Regions from separate parts of the Kocuria sp. LUK genome, predicted to be linked through region 3. Evidence: predicted binding sites of a transcription regulator. Region 3 holds the regulator's gene; each other region holds the start of a gene.
The links. The regulator LexA, encoded in region 3, represses DNA repair genes until DNA is damaged. The targets are predictions, from matches to a motif close to TCGAACANNTGTTCGA.

Region 1 (3,958 bases), on a different contig from region 3:
CCGTCCCATGGTAGGGGATCCCCCTGGGCGGGGCCCGGGAGATCAGTCCTCGAACAGGGTGGCGTCGTCCTCGGCGGGGCCGCCGAGGGCGGCGCGCAGCGCGGGGTCCCGGTAGGCGGCGTGCTCCGGGGCGGGCAGCCCGAGGTGCTCCCACGCGGCGGCCATGGCGATCCGCCCGCGCGGGGTGCGCCCGAGCAGCCCCTCCCGCACGAGGTAGGGCTCGGCGACGGTCTCGACGGTCTCGGTCTCCTCCCCCACCGCGATCGCGAGGGTCGACAGCCCGACGGGCCCGCCGTTGAACTTCGTCACGAGCGCCGTGAGCACGGAGCGGTCCAGCCGGTCGAGGCCGCGGGCGTCGACCTCGTACATGTCCAGGGCGGTCGAGGCGGCGCGGGCGTCGATCCGCTCGACGCCGTGCACGAGCGCCCAGTCGCGCACCCGGCGCAGCAGCCGGTTGGCGATGCGGGGGGTGCCGCGGGAGCGGGAGGCGACCTCGGCGAAGCCCTCGGCGGTCATGGCGAGGTCCATCAGCCCGGCGGAGCGGCGCAGCACGAGCTCGAGCTCCTCGACGGAGTAGAACTCGAGGTGGCCGGTGAAGCCGAAGCGGTCGCGCAGCGGGCCCGGCAGCAGCCCCGCCCGGGTCGTGGCCCCCACGAGGGTGAACGGGGGCAGGTCCAGCGGGATGGAGGTCGCCCCGGCGCCCTTGCCCACGACGATGTCGACGCGGAAGTCCTCCATCGCCATGTAGAGCATCTCCTCGGCGGGCCGGGACATCCGGTGGATCTCGTCGAGGAACAGCACCTCGCCCTCGGTCAGGGAGGACAGGATCGCGGCGAGGTCACCGGCGTGCTGGATGGCCGGGCCGGAGGAGATCCGCAGGGGCGCGCCCATCTCCTCGGCGATGATCATCGCGAGGGTGGTCTTGCCCAGGCCCGGGGGCCCGGACAGCAGCACGTGGTCGGCGGAGCGCCCGCGCAGGCGGGAGGCCTCCAGCACGAGGGAGAGCTGCTGGCGCACGCGCTTCTGGCCGACGAACTCGTCGAGGTTCCCCGGGCGCAGCGCCGACTCCAGCTGCTTCTCGTCGGGCTCGTCGGTCGCGGAGACCAGCCGGTCCCGGGCGTTCACGGCGGCGCCGTCCTCCCGTGCCACGCTCACACCCCCCGGTCGGCGGTGCGGGTGCCGGCCTTGGCGGCGCCGAGCCAGCCGAGCACGGTGCGCAGGATGAGCGGGACGTCGCCGGAGGCGGCGAGCTCCTCACGGCCGTCGAGGGCGTCGGCGACCCCGCGGGCGGCGTCCTTCTCGCTCCAGCCCAGCCCCACGAGCGCCTCGAGCACCTGCGCGCGCCACGGCTCCACCGGGGCGGGGGCGGGCTCGGCGGGGCGCTCGGGGACCACGAGCTTGTCGGCGAGCTCGAGCACGATCCGCCGGGCCCCCTTGGGCCCGATGCCGGGGACCCGGGTGAAGGCCTTGGCGTCGCCCTCGGCGATGGCCCGGTGGACGTCGTCGGGGCCGAGCACCGCGAGCACGGCCAGGGCGGTGCGGGGGCCGACGCCGCTGACGCCGAGCATGGTCTCGAAGACCTCCCGCTCGGCGGGGGCCCGGAAGCCGAAGAGCAGCGGGGACTCGTCCTTGCGGGCGACCCAGGCGGTGTCCAGGCGCACCTGGCGCCCGACCCGCAGGCCCGCGAGCGTCTCGGCGGTGGCGTGGACCTGGACGCCGAAGCCGCCCACGGAGACGACGGCGGTGGTGAGGCCGACGTGCTCGACCTCTCCCGTGATGGACGCGATCACCGCGCGGCTCCTTCCCGTGGTCCCCTGCCGGCGCGCCCGGCCGGGCGCGGACGATTCGAACGGATCTACGAATGCGGGTCGACGGCCACTGTAGCAGGGCGGGCCGACGCCCCGCACCGGCCCGGCCGCGGGCTCAGCCGGCCCGACCACGGTCCCGGCCGCACCGGCCGGGGGCGGGCTCAGCCGGTCCGGCCGCGCCGGGCCCGGGCCTCCGCCTCCGCCCACGCCCGCTGGGCGGGGGTCATGGCGGAGCGGCGGGTGGCCACGGGCCGGGCGCCCTGGTGGGTCTCGGTGCCGGCGGTGGCGTCGAGGCCGGTGCCGCCCCCGCGCCAGCCGTGGCAGATGGCGATGGCCAGGGCGTCGGCGGCGTCGGCCGGGCGCGGGGCCTCGGCCAGGCGCAGGATCCGCACGACCATGCGCGCGACCGAGGCCTTGTCGGCCCGGCCGTCGCCCGTCACGGCGGCCTTGACCTCCGAGGGGGTGTGCCAGGCGACGGGCACCCCGTGGCGGGCGGCCGCGGCGATCACGGCCCCGGAGGCGTGGGCGGTGCCGATCACGGTGTGCACGCTGGCCTGGGCGAAGACCCGCTCGAGGGCCAGGGCGTCGGGGCGGTGCCGCAGGATCCACTCGTCGGTGGCCTCCCAGATCCGCAGGATGCGCCTGTCGAGGGGCTCGGCGGCCTGGGTCCCGGCGACGCCGACCTCCACGAGCGTGGCGGTGCGGTCCCCGCGCACCTGCACGAGGCCGAACCCGCACCGGGTCAGCCCGGGGTCGACCCCGAGGATGCGCTGGCCCTGCGTGCTCAGTCCTCGTCCTCGAGCCGGGCGAGGACCTCGGCCGGGATCTCGGCGTTGGAGTAGACGTTCTGCACGTCGTCGAGCTCCTCGACGGCGTCGGCCAGGCGCAGGAACTTGCGGGCGCCGTCCTCGTCGAGCTCGACCTTCATGGACGGGCGGAACTGGGGGTCGTCGTTGTTGTACTCGAGCCCGGCCTCGTCGAGGGCGGTGCGGATCGCGGGCAGGTCGGTGGCCTCGGAGACGACCTCGAACTCCTCCTCGCCCTCGATCACCTCCTCGGCGCCGGCGTCGAGGACGGCCACGAGGACGTCGTCCTCGGTGAGCCCGTCCTTCTTCGCGACCTCGACGACGCCCTTGCGCTCGAAGAGGAAGGCCACGGACCCGGAGTCGGCCATGGTGCCGCCGTTGCGGGTGACGGCCACGCGCACCTCGGAGGCCGCGCGGTTCTTGTTGTCGGTGAGGCACTCGATGTAGAGGGCGGTGCCCTGGGGGCCGCGGGCCTCGTAGAGGATCTCGTCGTAGTTGATCGTCTCGCCGGTCAGGCCGGCGCCGCGCTTGATCGCCCGGTCGATGTTGTCGTTGGGCACGGAGTTCTTCTTGGCCTTGGTCACGGCCAGCTCGAGCGCCGGGTTGCCGGCGGTGTCGGGCCCGCCCATGCGGGCGGCGACCTCGATGCCCTTGATGTACTTGGCGAAGGCCTTGGCGCGACGGGCGTCGATCACGGCCTTCTTGTGCTTGGTGGTCGCCCACTTGGAGTGTCCGGACATGCGTTCCTCCTCGGGAAGTCCTGCGGTGGGGGCGCGCCCCCGCGGCGGCTGCGCCCCGGGGACGCGCCGGGGGCGGCCCGGGAAAGTCGTGGACCATTCTACCGGGTGCGCCCGCCCCCGGCCGGTGGCTCAGCGGGGACGGGCGATCGCGGCCTCGCGGGCGCGCTCGGCAAGGGTGTCGTCGAGGGGCTCGGCGTCGAAGCTCCCGTGCCGGCGCTCGACGGCGGCGCGGATGAGGTGGTCGGCCACGGCCGGGTTCTTCGGCAGCAGGGACCCGTGCAGGTAGGAGGCGACCACGTGGTGGACGCGGGCGCCCTCGGTGCCGTCCTCGCCGTTGTTGCCGGCGCCCTTGACCACCCGTCCCAGCGGGTCCTGGCCGGGGCCGAGGCGGGTGAGCCCCGAGTGGTTCTCGTAGCCGACGACGGTGCCGAACTCCGGGGACTCCAGGACGATGTTGCCGATCAGCCGGGTGGGCCCGGCCGCGGTGGTGGCGTCGAGCAGGCCGATGCCGGGCAGCACCTCCCCGGAAGCCGTGCGGAACTCGTGGCCGAGGAGCTGGTAGAGCCCGCAGATCGCGAGCAGGGGCACGCCGTCGGCGGCCATG
Region 2 (3,958 bases), on a different contig from region 3:
ACCTCGAGGTTCTCGTCCTCGACGCGGCGCCGGACGGCCTTCAGGGCGTCGCCGTCGCGGGCCACAAGCCCGAGGGAGTCCACGCCGTTGACGTCCGACTCCCGGTAGACGAGCTCGTGGTGGACGTCGCCGGCGGCCAGGTAGACGGCGTCGCCGGCCTGCTCGGTGACGCGCAGCCCCAGCAGCTCGGTCGCGTCCCGCACGGAGGCCTCGACGTCCGTGGTCTGGATGCCCACGTGCCCCATCTCGCTGATCAGTCCCCAGGACATATCTGCTTCCTCAATTCCTTGTCGTGCCTCGTCGGTCCCGGCGCGCGCCACGGCGCGCCGGTCCGCTCGGCGGGGTTCAGTGGGCGACGGCGACGGGCTGCGGCAGGGCGGCGTCGTCGGCCTCCGGGACGCCGGCCTCCTCGAACAGGGCGCGGTAGGCGCCCGTCTCGCCCTTGGCCTGGGCCTTGCGGTGGTCGAGGCCGCGGGCCCGGCCCACCGAGCCGAGGTAGAAGCGCTCGTAGAGCTCGTTGCGCGAGCCCAGGGCGGACCCGGCGAAGTCCCAGGCGGTGCGGAAGATCCGTGCCCGCTCCCGGGCGGAGATGCCTTGGGCGCCGGGCAGGTACTTCTCGACCAGCGGGCCCAGCCGGGGGTGGTCGAAGGCCGCGGCGGTCGGGGTGGCCAGGAGGTTGTGCGAGCCCAGGGTCTTGATGATGTCGTTCACCCGCGCCATCCAGATCGGCATCATGGTGCGCAGCGACGAGATGTCGTCGTGGCAGAACCAGGCGCCCCCGCCCCAGTCCGAGGACCGCACCTCGGCGGAGTGGACCACGGCCCGGGCGATGCGCAGGTAGGAGTAGATCTCGCCCAGCATCGCGGCCGTCTCGGGCTTGGCGTCGGTGCCGGTGACCTTGGCCATCTGCACGCACAGGTCGTACGCGAACTCGAGCTTCACGCAGGCCCGGATCGCCGTCTGCTGCTGGGTGTTGCCGGTGGCGGTGCCGCCGTTGAGGCGGTTGTAGACGTCGAGGTTGCCGTCGATGAACACCCGGTGCCAGGGCACCAGGACGTCCTCGAAGATCACGACGGCGTCCTGCTCGTCGAAGCGGGCGGAGAAGGGCCGGTCCACGACCTCCATGTCGACCACGTACGGGTCCCGGCACACGGAGACCACCCCGGGGGTGCTGACGGGGATCGCGAAGGACACGGCGTGGGCCTCGTCCCCGGGGCGGATCGGGGTGGCGGGGTAGACGTAGAGCTCGTCGGCGATCGGGCCGAGGGTCGCGAGCATCTTCGCCCCGCGCACCACGAGGCCGTCGACGGTGCGGTCGACCACGCGCAGGGTGAGGTCCTCGTTGACGCCCTCGAACTCGCCGGTGGACTTGTCGATCGCCGCGTGGACGATGGTGTGGGTCAGGGCCAGGTCGCCCTCGATCACCTCGCGCTGGTAGGCCGCGAGGCGGTCGTGGAAGACCGGGTCGCCGTACTGCTCGAAGATGTCGCGGCGGGCGACGTGGCCGGCCAGCACCACGTTGACGTAGTCCGGGGTCCGGCCCAGCATGCCCACCGAGTAGCGGGCGAGGCGGTCGAAGGCCGTGTGCCGGCGCTCGAGGTCCTGCGCGCTGCGCGGCAGCAGGTGGGAGACGTTCATCTGCCCCCCGCCCGGTGCGGGCATCAGGACGTCGTCGGCGTGGGCGTGCTGGTAGTCGAAGTAGCCCGCCATCCCCTCGATGGACCGGGCCAGCGCGGGGTGGGTGGTGATGTCGATCCGCTCGTCGCCCAGCCACACCTCCCGCCCGTCCTTCAGGCCGGCCGTGTACTGAGCTCCAGTCCTGGCAGTCATGTCGTCTCCCGTGGTCTCTGCGGTGCATTGTGAGCTTGAAAATATTTTCTCTGCGGTCGAGTCTACGATGGCTCTGTGATGCACGCAATAGTCGGTGCTGCATTCATGAAGACATTCTGGGCGCAGAATGCAGAAGCTCCGCCACGGGAAGACCGGTCGTTTTTCGGGTGCGGTGTACATGATCCGCGCAGAACGTAGACTGGGCGCATGGCCAAGAGGACAGACGCGGAGACGCTCTCCAAGCACATCCGGGACGAGCTGCGCACCAACATGCTCAGCGGGCGGTGGGCGCCGGGCGACCGGCTCCAGCTCAACCAGATCTCGGAGCAGTTCAGCACCTCGTCCACGGTGGTGCGGGAGGCGCTCACGCGCCTGGCCGGCGAGCGGCTGGTGGTCCTGCGCCCCAACCGCGGCTTCTTCGTGCCGACCCTGTCCCTGGACGAGCTGCGCGACATCACGGAGCTGCGCTGCGTCAACGAGCAGTTCGGGGTCACCCTGGCCATCGAGCGCGGGGACCTGGCGTGGGAGGGCGAGCTCATGGCCGCCCACCACACGATGGAGCGCACCCCCAGCCGGGACGCGGAGAACCGGCTGACCGCCGAGTGGGCCGCCGCGCACCAGGCCTTCCACGCCCAGCTGCTGGCCGCCTGCGGGATCCCGGTGCTCATCGACCTGACGAACACGCTCTCCGACCTGGCCCAGCTCTACAACTGCTGGGCGACCTCGGCCACGAACTGGACCGGGCGCGACCTCAAGGCGGAGCACCAGGCGATCCTCGACGCGGCCCTGGCCCGGGACGCGGAGGCCACCTCGAGCCTGCTGGCCGAGCACTACCGGGGCACCCTGGAGGCGATCGCCCGGCTCGGCGTGGAGGTGGGCCTGCCGGCGTCGGCGTGAGCGCCGCCCGCCGGCAGGCCCGGCGGGCTCAGCGGCCGTCCCGGTACCGGGCGGGCCACACGCCCTGCTTGCCCGGGGCGAGGATGCCGGCAGGGTCCACGGCGTCCTTGAGCCGCTCCTGGAAGCGGAGCACGGCGTGGTCGTTGAAGTCGAACCCGGCGGCGATGCGGTCCATGTAGTCCACGTGGCTGCGGTAGGGCGCGTAGCCGCGGCGGCGGGCGGCGTCGAGCAGGCGCTCGTACAGCTCCCGGGCCCGGCCGAGCATCTCCTCGTTGTCGTTCTCGAAGTAGATCATCGTCACGTGCACCATGTGGCGCGGGTACAGGTGGTAGCCGATGTAGAGGTCGAAGCCGTACTGCGTGTAGAGCTCCTTGACCTCCTGGTAGAACTCCCAGACCTCCTCCCCGCGGGCGGGCAGGATGGGGGCGGCGTCGATGTGCCCGCCGTTCTCGGCCACGTAGTTGATCGTGTCCAGGGGCTTGAGGGTGGGCACGCCGGCCATCTGGGTGCGGTCGCGGTCGGCGATGTCCGCGTAGGCCACCCGCGCCCCCTCGGCGCCCTCGTAGAGCCGGGCGGTGACCGTGAAGCCCTCCAGGTCCGCGAAGCGCTCCCGGATGATCTCCAGGCGGCGCTCGGCCATGCCCTTGTCCCCGTAGATGCCGAACTTGGCGTTCCACTGCCCGATGCCCAGCTCCTGGCGGATCTCCTCGAGGCGCTCGGGCGGGATGGAGCCCTCCCCCTCGTACCAGCGGGAGCGCGGGCCGTTCATGGTCACCGCGCGCACCACGTTGCCGCACAGCGCGTTGTTCTGGATGACGTCCTCGCGCCGCAGCCGGGTGAGGACGTCGATCAGCTGCGGCAGGTCCTCCTCGCGCTCCACGGTGACCTCGCCGTTGACGTAGACCTCCGGCCACGGCATCAGCCACAGCCCGATCTGCGTGACGACCCCCAGGTTGGACTGGGTGAACAGCCCGTCGAGCGTGGGCCCGAAGCCGCCCTGGAAGATCGGCCCGAGGTCGGTGCCGTCCATCGCGCCCATCCCGGTGCGCAGCAGCTCGCCGTCGGGCAGGACGACCTCCATGCCGCAGATCTGCTTGGAGTGGTCGCCCAGCGGGGTCATGCCGTAGCCGCGGTCCAGCGCGTTGCCCAGGACCGAGCCCCAGCCCAGCGCCGGGACGGAGAGCCAGACCTTCAGGCCGCGCTCCTGGATGTGCTCGAACAGGTCGAAGAA
Region 3 (3,958 bases):
GGGCTGCTGCACCGGGCCGGCGCCGGCGACTCGGAGATCGATGGCGCCGAGCAGCGTGTGCAGATCCCTGGCTCCCTGCCCGTAGTCGACCACCGTGGTGCGCACGTGGGGCGTGCACCGCGCCTCGATCTCGGTCCTGCCCGGGTCGGCGGGGTGGAAGCGCAGGGTGATGTGCTCCCCCCACGTCTGCACGGTCGCCGACGCCGTCAGCCGGGCCCCGGCGCGGGAGAGCTCCACCACGGTGAACCGCGGCAGCTGCTCGCCGGTCCGGCGCACGGCCGCCACGACGTCCTCCACGGGTGCCTCGACACCGAGCCGGCCCCCGCTGCGTGCCGCCAGGGACCTGATCCCGTACGCCCCGTCGGGCCCGGGGGCACGTCGCCCGCCGAACAGGCCGAGGACCAGGCCCGTCGTCAGCAGTGCGGCCACCCCTGCCTCCACCACCCACCACCGCATCCCGGCCCAGGTGCCGACGAACGACAGGACCAGCGATGCGGGCAGGAGCCACAGCATCGGTGACCAGCGGAACCGTGCGGGCGGGGTCCGGGACGGGGACCGGTGCATGCTGCCTTCCACGGTGCTGGTCGTCGGGGGAACCGGGACGAGGGCCCGGTCGCCGCAGCAGGGACGTGCTCCTGCCGCCGACCGGGTGCCTCATGGGCATGCCTACCAGACGGGACGGCGGGCCGTGCGGATCCCGGGGTCGTGCCGGTGCCGTCCGCGGCGGCACCGGGGCGTCAGCGGTCCGTGGGACCGGGGCCGGCGGGCTCGCCCGCGCGCGGCCCGGGCCCGCTCGACCTCAGGCGGCGGGGACCACGAGCTCCTGGCCGGCGACGAGGGCGGAGCTGCGCAGGTCGTTGAGCTCGACGATCTCGTCCATGACGTCGCGCGGGTCCCGCTGCGGGTCGGCCGTCACGGCGAGGTCCCACAGGCTCTCGCCGGGGTGGACGACGGCGCGCTCGGTCCCGGCGCCGACGTGCGGGTCGCTGCCCGCGGACGCGGTGGAGGGCACGAGGAAGACCACGGCGAGCACGACGAGCGCGGCCGCTCCCGTGAGCAGGGGAAGCCCCACGAGCACGAACCGGCCGCGGCGGGTGAGGGTCAGCCGGGCGGCGTGCTCCCCGGTGCGGATGCTGGCACTGGCACTCATGGCATGAACTCCTTGACGGGCCCGCGGCGACGGGCGATCCTCGAACGGCTCTGCGATCGGCGGACTCGTACGAACTCCATTCGATCGAACACATCTTCGAACACCGACGGACCATGTCTAGCACGTGTCTGCGAACGGTGTCGACACTTGCTCGTACATGTGTTTGAAGACACCGGCGGACTCGCCTAGGCTGGGGGCAGGTCCGGGAACGGTCCGGCCCGGCGCGCACCAGGTGCGGCGGCCGACCGGACACCCAGAGAACCACCCGGGTCCGACATCGGAGTACGGCACGGGCCCGCCGGCGCCGACCGGACGGGAAAGGACGACGCGCAATGCCCCAGCTGCCCACCCCCGAGGAGCCCCGGGACCGCCCGGCGCGCACCCGGCGCTCCCGCGGCCTGAGCCCGCGCCAGCGCACCATCCTGGAGACGATCCAGCGCTCGATCGCCGAGCGCGGCTACCCGCCGTCGATGCGCGAGATCGGCGACCTCGTGGGCCTGGCGTCCCTGTCGAGCGTCACCCACCAGCTCTCCCAGCTCGAGAAGCTCGGCTACCTCCGCCGGGACCCCAAGCGGCCGCGGGCCATGGAGGTGCTCACCCCCCTGCAGCTGCGCGGCACGGCGGAGCCCGCCGGCGGCGAGCCGGCCGGGGCGCGCACGGGCGCGGACGCCGTGGCCGAGCTGTCGACCTCCGCCGACGTCACGATGGTCCCGCTGGTCGGCCACATCGCCGCGGGCGGGCCGATCACCGCCGAGCAGGCGGTCGAGGACGTGCTCGCCCTGCCGCGCCAGCTCGTGGGCCACGGCGAGCTGTTCATGCTGCGCGTCAAGGGCGACTCGATGGTCGACGCCGCGATCTGCGACGGCGACTGGGTCGTGGTCCGCCGCCAGAGCTCGGCCGACAACGGCGACATCGTCGCGGCGCTGCTCGACGAGGAGGCCACCGTCAAGACCTTCCGCCAGCGCGACGGCCACACGTGGCTGCTGCCGCAGAACACCCGCTACGAGCCGATCCTGGGCGACCACGCCACGGTGATGGGCAAGGTCGTCTCGGTGCTGCGCAGCCTCTGAGGGCCGCCCACCGCTGCGCGCACGGCGTCCGGACCCCTGCGGGTCCGGGCGCCGTCGTCGTTCCCGGCCGCACGGGCGGTCCGGGGGGCTCAGCCGGCCGGCAGGCGCGCCAGGGCCCCGAGGACCACCGAGCGGTCCGTGGTGGTCCACAGCGGGGGCAGCGAGGCGCGCAGGAATCCGCCGTAGCGGGCGGTGGCGATCCGCGAGTCCAGGACGGCGACGACGCCGCGGTCCCCGCCGGCCCGGATGAGCCGGCCGGCGCCCTGGGCCAGCCGCACGGCCGCGTGCGTGGCGGAGACCGACATGAACCCGTTGCCGCCGGCCCGCTCGGCGGCCCGGCTGCGGGCCGTGGCCAGCGGGTCGTCGGGGCGCGGGAACGGGATCCGGTCGATCATCACGAGCCGGCACGAGCTGCCGGGCACGTCCACGCCCTGCCACAGGCTCAACGTGCCGAACAGGCTCACCGCGGGGTCCTCGGCGAACTCCTGCACGAGCCCGGCCAGGGAGGCGTCGCCCTGGCACAGGATCGGCAGCTCGGTGCGCTCCCGCAGCGCCTCGGCGGCCTCCTCGGCCGCGCGGCGGGAGGAGAACAGGCCCAGGGCCCCGCCGCGGGAGGCCTCCAGCAGGGCGAGCATCTCGTCGAGCTGCGCCTCGGTGAGCCGGCGCCCGGGCTTCTCCAGGTGCCGGGCCAGGTAGAGGATGCCCTGCCGGGGGTAGTCGAAGGGGCTGCCGACGTCGATGCCCTCCCAGCGGGGGGCGCCCTCGCCGCGCAGGCCCAGCGCCCCGGCGGCGGCGTCGAAGGAGGAGCCCACGGACAGGGTCGCGGAGGTCAGCACGACCGTGCGGCCGTCGAACAGGCCCTCGCGCAGCGTGCCGGCCACCGACAGGGGGGCCACGTGCAGGGTCGCGGGATCGGTGTCCTCCGCGGGCACCCACCCGCGGCCCGGCTCCCAGCCGCCCTGGCGGGAGAGCCACAGCACCTCGCGGGACCCCTCGGCGGCGAGCACCCGCTCGGCGAGCTCCAGGACGTCGCTGACGCGGGAGCGGGCCATCTGCCGCCCGGCGTCGGCGTCCTTCTCCGCGCCCTGCCCGGACTTCGACTCGGTCAGCGCGGTGCGCGCGGCGTCGCGGACCTGGGCCACGGCGGCGGCCTGGGCGTCGGTGAGCCCCCGGTGCAGCAGCTCGGCCGGGGCGCCCAGCAGGGCCGCCTCGAGGGCGGCCGCCCCGGCACCGAGGGCGTCGGGGCTCGCGGAGGTGTGCTTGCGCAGGGAGCTCGCGGCGGCGCGGACCATGGCCGCGGACAGCTGCCCGGTCACGGCCCCGGTCACCCGGTCCTGCAGCTCGTGGGCCTCGTCGATGACCACGACGTCGTGCTCGGGCAGCACCGTGACGCCCTCGAAGGCGTTGATCGCCAGCAGCGCGTGGTTGGTGATGACCAGGTCGGCCTCGCCGGCGCGCTGCTTGGCCAGCTCGGCGAAGCACTCCTCCACGAGCGGGCAGCCGCGGCCCAGGCACTCCTTGGCGGTGACCGAGACCTGCCGCCAGGCCTTGTCCGTGACCCCGGGCACGACCTCGTCCCGGTCGCCGGTCTCCGTGGACCGGGCCCACTCGCGCAGCCGCTGCACCTCCTGGCCGAGCCGGCCCGCGGCGGGCTCGGCCTCCGCCGGTCCGGGGTGCGGTGCGGCGTCGGGCAGGGCGAACAGGGCTCCGGGCTCGTCCTCGGAGGGGTAGCCGCCCT
Region 4 (3,958 bases), on a different contig from region 3:
GGAGACGGCGATGATCGTGGCGACCACGGCCAGGGAGATGCCGGTGGGGATGTAGAAGAGGTCGATCTTGAGCAGCATCTTGATCCCGACCCAGATCAGCACCAGCGCCAGGCCGGTCTTCAGGTACACGAAGCGGTGGATCAGGTCGGCGAGCAGGAAGTACATGGCCCGCAGGCCCAGGATCGCGAAGGCGTTGGCGGTGAAGACCAGGAACACCTCGTCGGTCACGGCGAAGATCGCGGGGATGGAGTCCACGGCGAAGACGACGTCGGTGGCCTCGATCAGCACCAGCACCGCCAGCAGCGGGGTGGCCAGCAGCACGCCGTCCCGGCGGACCAGCAGCTTCTGCCCGTGGTAGGCCTCGGTCATCGGCACGAGGCGGCGGAAGGTGCGCAGCACCGCCGACCGGTCCGGGTTCAGGTGCTCGTCGCGCCGGCGGACCATCCGCCACCCGGTCCAGAGCAGGAACGCGGCGAAGACGTAGAGGATCCAGGAGAAGTTCTGGATCAGGAGGGCGCCGGCGGCGATGAAGACCCCGCGCAGCACCAGGGCGCCGAGCACGCCCAGGAACAGCACCCGGTGCTGGAGCTCGCGCGGGACGGCGAACCAGCTGAAGAGGATCGCCCAGACGAAGACGTTGTCCACGGCCAGGGACTTCTCGATGAGGTAGCCGGCGAAGTACTGCTGGCCGAACTCCGCGCCCCAGCCCCACCAGACGAGGGCCCCGAAGGCCACGCCGCAGGCGACCCACACCGCCGACCACGCGGCGGCCTCGCGCACGCCGATGACGTGGGCGCGGCGGTGGGCGAACAGGTCCACGGCCAGCATGAGGAGGATGAAGACGGGCACCGCGGCCCAGATCCAGAGGGGGACGTCCATGGCAGGACCTTCCGATCGTGACGACCGGAGGTCTCTCCCGGCCCCGCGGGGCCCGTCCCGCCGGGCCGCACGGGACCGGAATGACGACGGGACGACGGTGGGATACTCCCCTCCCTGACACGAACAAGTGAAGCACGCTTCACCTGTTGGGGACAAGGGGTGCCTGTTGGGGACAAGGGGTGCCTGTTGGGGACAAGGGGTGCCGGAGGGCGGACGGGAGGAGGCCCGGGACCCGCTGCGGGTCCCGGGCCTCCTCCTCGCCCCCGGTCCGGTGGCCGGCTCAGTAGTCGTCGTCCTCCGGGACCCAGCGGTTGAAGTCCAGGGTGAGGTAGAGCGCGAGCGCGGCGGCGTTGTCCTCGGCGATGCGCAGGCACAGCTGGTCGTAGCCGCTGTGGCAGAGGGTGTCCATGCTGGAGCGCACGAGCTGCTCCGCGAGGCCCTGCCGGCGACGGGACGCGGCGGTGAACAGCTCGAAGAGGTACGGGGCGTCCGGGAGCTCGCCGTCGCCCACGCGGCGCTCGAGGGTCAGGGCCGCGGCGACGATCGTGCCGTCCTCGTCGGCGACCACGGGGGAGGCCTCCGCCAGGAAGGGACCGTACTCGCCGGCGAAGACGCCCTGGACGACCTGGCGGGCCTCCTCGAGGCTGGAGACCCCGCCCTGCTCGTAGGAGGAGTAGTAGAGCTGGGCCAGGGCCTCGGCGTCCTCGGGCGTGGCCGGGCGGGTGGGCACCGGGTTCGGCCTGGTGTTCGCCACGGTGCGGGCGATCAGCGTGATGGTTCCGGTCATGGGGGCCTCCGTGGGTCGACGCCGGCTGCTCCGGCGGGGGCGGACGAGGGGTCAGGGGCGTCAGGGAGGGCGCGGCGGGCGCGTCCTCCGTCCTCTCAGCGTATCCATTTCACCGGGGTTGTCCACGGATTCCGGGCGCCCCGGCGCGGTCCGGGCGGCAGGCTCCGGGCAGTGAACACATGTTCCCTGCGGAGGGCTCATCGGCTTAGCCTGTCGCACAGGTGTTCTAGCTTCCAGGGGACAGGGTGCCCGGCCGGCGGGCGCCGCCGGAGGGAGAGGAGCCGTGGTGGGAGTGCTGACGGAGAGCGTGGACGTGGACTGCGACGCCGAGGGCGTGCCGGTGGGGGTGCGCTGGCGCGGGCGGGCCTACCGCGTGGCCCAGGACCCCGTGCGCTGGTACGAGCGGCGGGCGTGGTGGGCGGAGGACCTGCGGCTGCCCCGGGAGCGGGGCGCCGGGGTCGTCGACCAGCAGATGTGGCGGGTGCAGGTCCAGCTCGGCCCGCGCACGGAGCTGCTCACCCTCGAGCTCGTCCACACCCTCGACACCGGCCGCTGGCGGCTGCTCGCGGCCACGAGCGCGACCGGGATCCGGGTCGGGCGCTGCGCGTGAGGCGGGCCCGCGCGCGGCGGGTCCCGTGCATAGGATCGGGGGTGCGGGCCGTCCGCGCGGCGCCCGCACCGACCGCGCTCCCCGCGCGGCCCCGTCCGGCAGAGAGGCAGCACCCGTGAGACTCGGCACCGTGGCCCGCAGCGGCAGCACCCAGGCCTTCCGGCAGGAGGCGGGGGAGACCGTCTACCTGCCCGTCCCGGACGTGGGGGCGCTGCTGGCCGGGGGCGACCTCTCCCTGCCCGGGGAGCCCGGGCCCGCCCCCGCCCCGGAGGAGCTGCTCACCCCGGTGCTGCGGCCCGGGAAGATCCTGTGCGCCGGGCTGAACTTCTACGACCACGCCGAGGAGGTCGGCCAGGAGATCCCCGAGCACCCCACGATCTTCGCCAAGTACGCCAACGCCCTCGTCGGCCCCGTCGACCCCATCGCCATGCCCGAGGAGTCCGAGAAGATCGACTGGGAGGCCGAGCTCGTCGCGGTGATCGGCACGACCGTCCGCCACGCGGACGCCGGACGGGCCCGGGCGGCCATCGCCGGGTACACGATCATGAACGACGTCTCCGTGCGGGACTGGCAGGGCCGGACCTCCGAGTGGTTCCAGGGCAAGAACTTCGACCGCACCACCCCGGTGGGCCCCGTCGTCGTGACCCCGGACGAGGTCGACCCCGAGGCCGGCCTGGCCGTGCGCTGCACGGTGGACGGGGTGCGCCACCAGGACTCCAGCACCGACCGGATGATCTTCTCCGCGGTGCAGCTGGTGGAGTACCTCACCCGGTTCATGACCCTGGAGCCGGGCGACCTCGTCGCCTGCGGCACCCCCGCCGGCGTGGGCCTGGCGAAGAAGCCGCGGCGGATCTGGCTGCGGGACGGCCAGGAGGTCGTCACCGAGATCGAGGGCATCGGCGAGCTGCGCAACGTGTGCACCCCCGCCGAGGACCTGCTGCCCCGCTGACCCGACCGCGACCGGAGGAGACCCCATGGCGACCGTCGGCTTCCACGCCTCCCACGAGCAGATCCCGCCCGAGCAGCTGCTGCGCGACGTCCGGCACGCCGAGCAGGCCGGCTTCGCCGCCGCCATGTGCTCGGACCACCTCGAGCCCTGGTCCCCGCGGCAGGGGCACGCGGGCTTCGCCCTGTCCTGGCTGGGGGCGGCGCTGGCCTCCACCGCGCTGCCGTTCGGGTTCGTGCACGCCCCGGGCCGGCGCTACCACCCTGTGGTCACGGCCCAGGCCACGGCCACGCTGGCGCGGATGTTCCCCGGCCGCGTCTGGGTGGCACTGGGCACCGGGCAGCGGCTCAACGAGCGGCCCGTCTCCCCGCGCTGGCCGGCCAAGGAGGAGCGGCAGCGCTTCCTCGAGGCGAGCTTCGACGTCGTCCGCCGCCTGCACGCGGGCGAGGAGGTGACCCGCGAGAAGCCCTTCCGCGCGGACCGGGCGCGGGTCTGGAGCGCCCCCGAGGTGCTCCCGCCCCTGCTGGTGCCCGCCCTGACGCCGGGCACCGCCCGCCGGTTCGCCCCGGTCGCCGACGGGCTGATCACCGTCAACCAGCCGCTCGAGGACCTGCGCCGGATGCTGGACGCCTACCGGGAGGGCGGGGGCACCGGGCGCACCGTGCTCCAGGTGCACCTGAGCTGGGCCCCCGAGCCCGAGCAGGCCCGGGCGATCGCCCGGGACCAGTGGCGCACC

Region 1: a site for LexA is predicted at 1,846-1,861, ahead of ruvA (Holliday junction branch migration protein RuvA). Genes of this name have one in related genera too.
Region 2: a site for LexA is predicted at 1,866-1,881, ahead of LQU92_RS03110 (4-hydroxyphenylacetate 3-hydroxylase N-terminal domain-containing protein). Genes of this name have one in related genera too.
Region 4: a site for LexA is predicted at 1,880-1,895, ahead of LQU92_RS00425 (DUF6504 family protein). Genes of this name have one in related genera too.

What each region holds. Positions count from the first base shown of each region.
Region 1 covers NZ_JAJMZI010000001.1:100,632-104,589, reverse strand. Annotated here, with positions in the region: gene ruvB (Holliday junction branch migration DNA helicase RuvB) at 43-1,125, opposite strand; gene ruvA (Holliday junction branch migration protein RuvA) at 1,152-1,790, opposite strand; gene ruvC (crossover junction endodeoxyribonuclease RuvC) at 1,970-2,596, opposite strand; gene LQU92_RS00480 (YebC/PmpR family DNA-binding transcriptional regulator) at 2,593-3,354, opposite strand; gene LQU92_RS00475 (type 1 glutamine amidotransferase) at 3,484-3,958, opposite strand, start outside.
Region 2 covers NZ_JAJMZI010000002.1:52,362-56,319, forward strand. Annotated here, with positions in the region: gene LQU92_RS03105 (VOC family protein) at 1-269, opposite strand, end outside; gene LQU92_RS03110 (4-hydroxyphenylacetate 3-hydroxylase N-terminal domain-containing protein) at 346-1,830, opposite strand; gene LQU92_RS03115 (GntR family transcriptional regulator) at 2,038-2,727, shown strand; gene LQU92_RS03120 (FAD-binding oxidoreductase) at 2,756-3,958, opposite strand, start outside.
Region 3 covers NZ_JAJMZI010000003.1:476,177-480,134, reverse strand. Annotated here, with positions in the region: gene LQU92_RS07730 (hypothetical protein) at 1-564, opposite strand, end outside; gene LQU92_RS07725 (LysM peptidoglycan-binding domain-containing protein) at 800-1,150, opposite strand; gene lexA (transcriptional repressor LexA) at 1,483-2,220, shown strand; gene LQU92_RS07715 (ATP-dependent DNA helicase) at 2,310-3,958, opposite strand, start outside.
Region 4 covers NZ_JAJMZI010000001.1:85,117-89,074, forward strand. Annotated here, with positions in the region: gene LQU92_RS00415 (TerC family protein) at 1-879, opposite strand, end outside; gene LQU92_RS00420 (GNAT family N-acetyltransferase) at 1,160-1,666, opposite strand; gene LQU92_RS00425 (DUF6504 family protein) at 1,953-2,276, shown strand; gene LQU92_RS00430 (fumarylacetoacetate hydrolase family protein) at 2,392-3,225, shown strand; gene LQU92_RS00435 (TIGR03885 family FMN-dependent LLM class oxidoreductase) at 3,251-3,958, shown strand, end outside.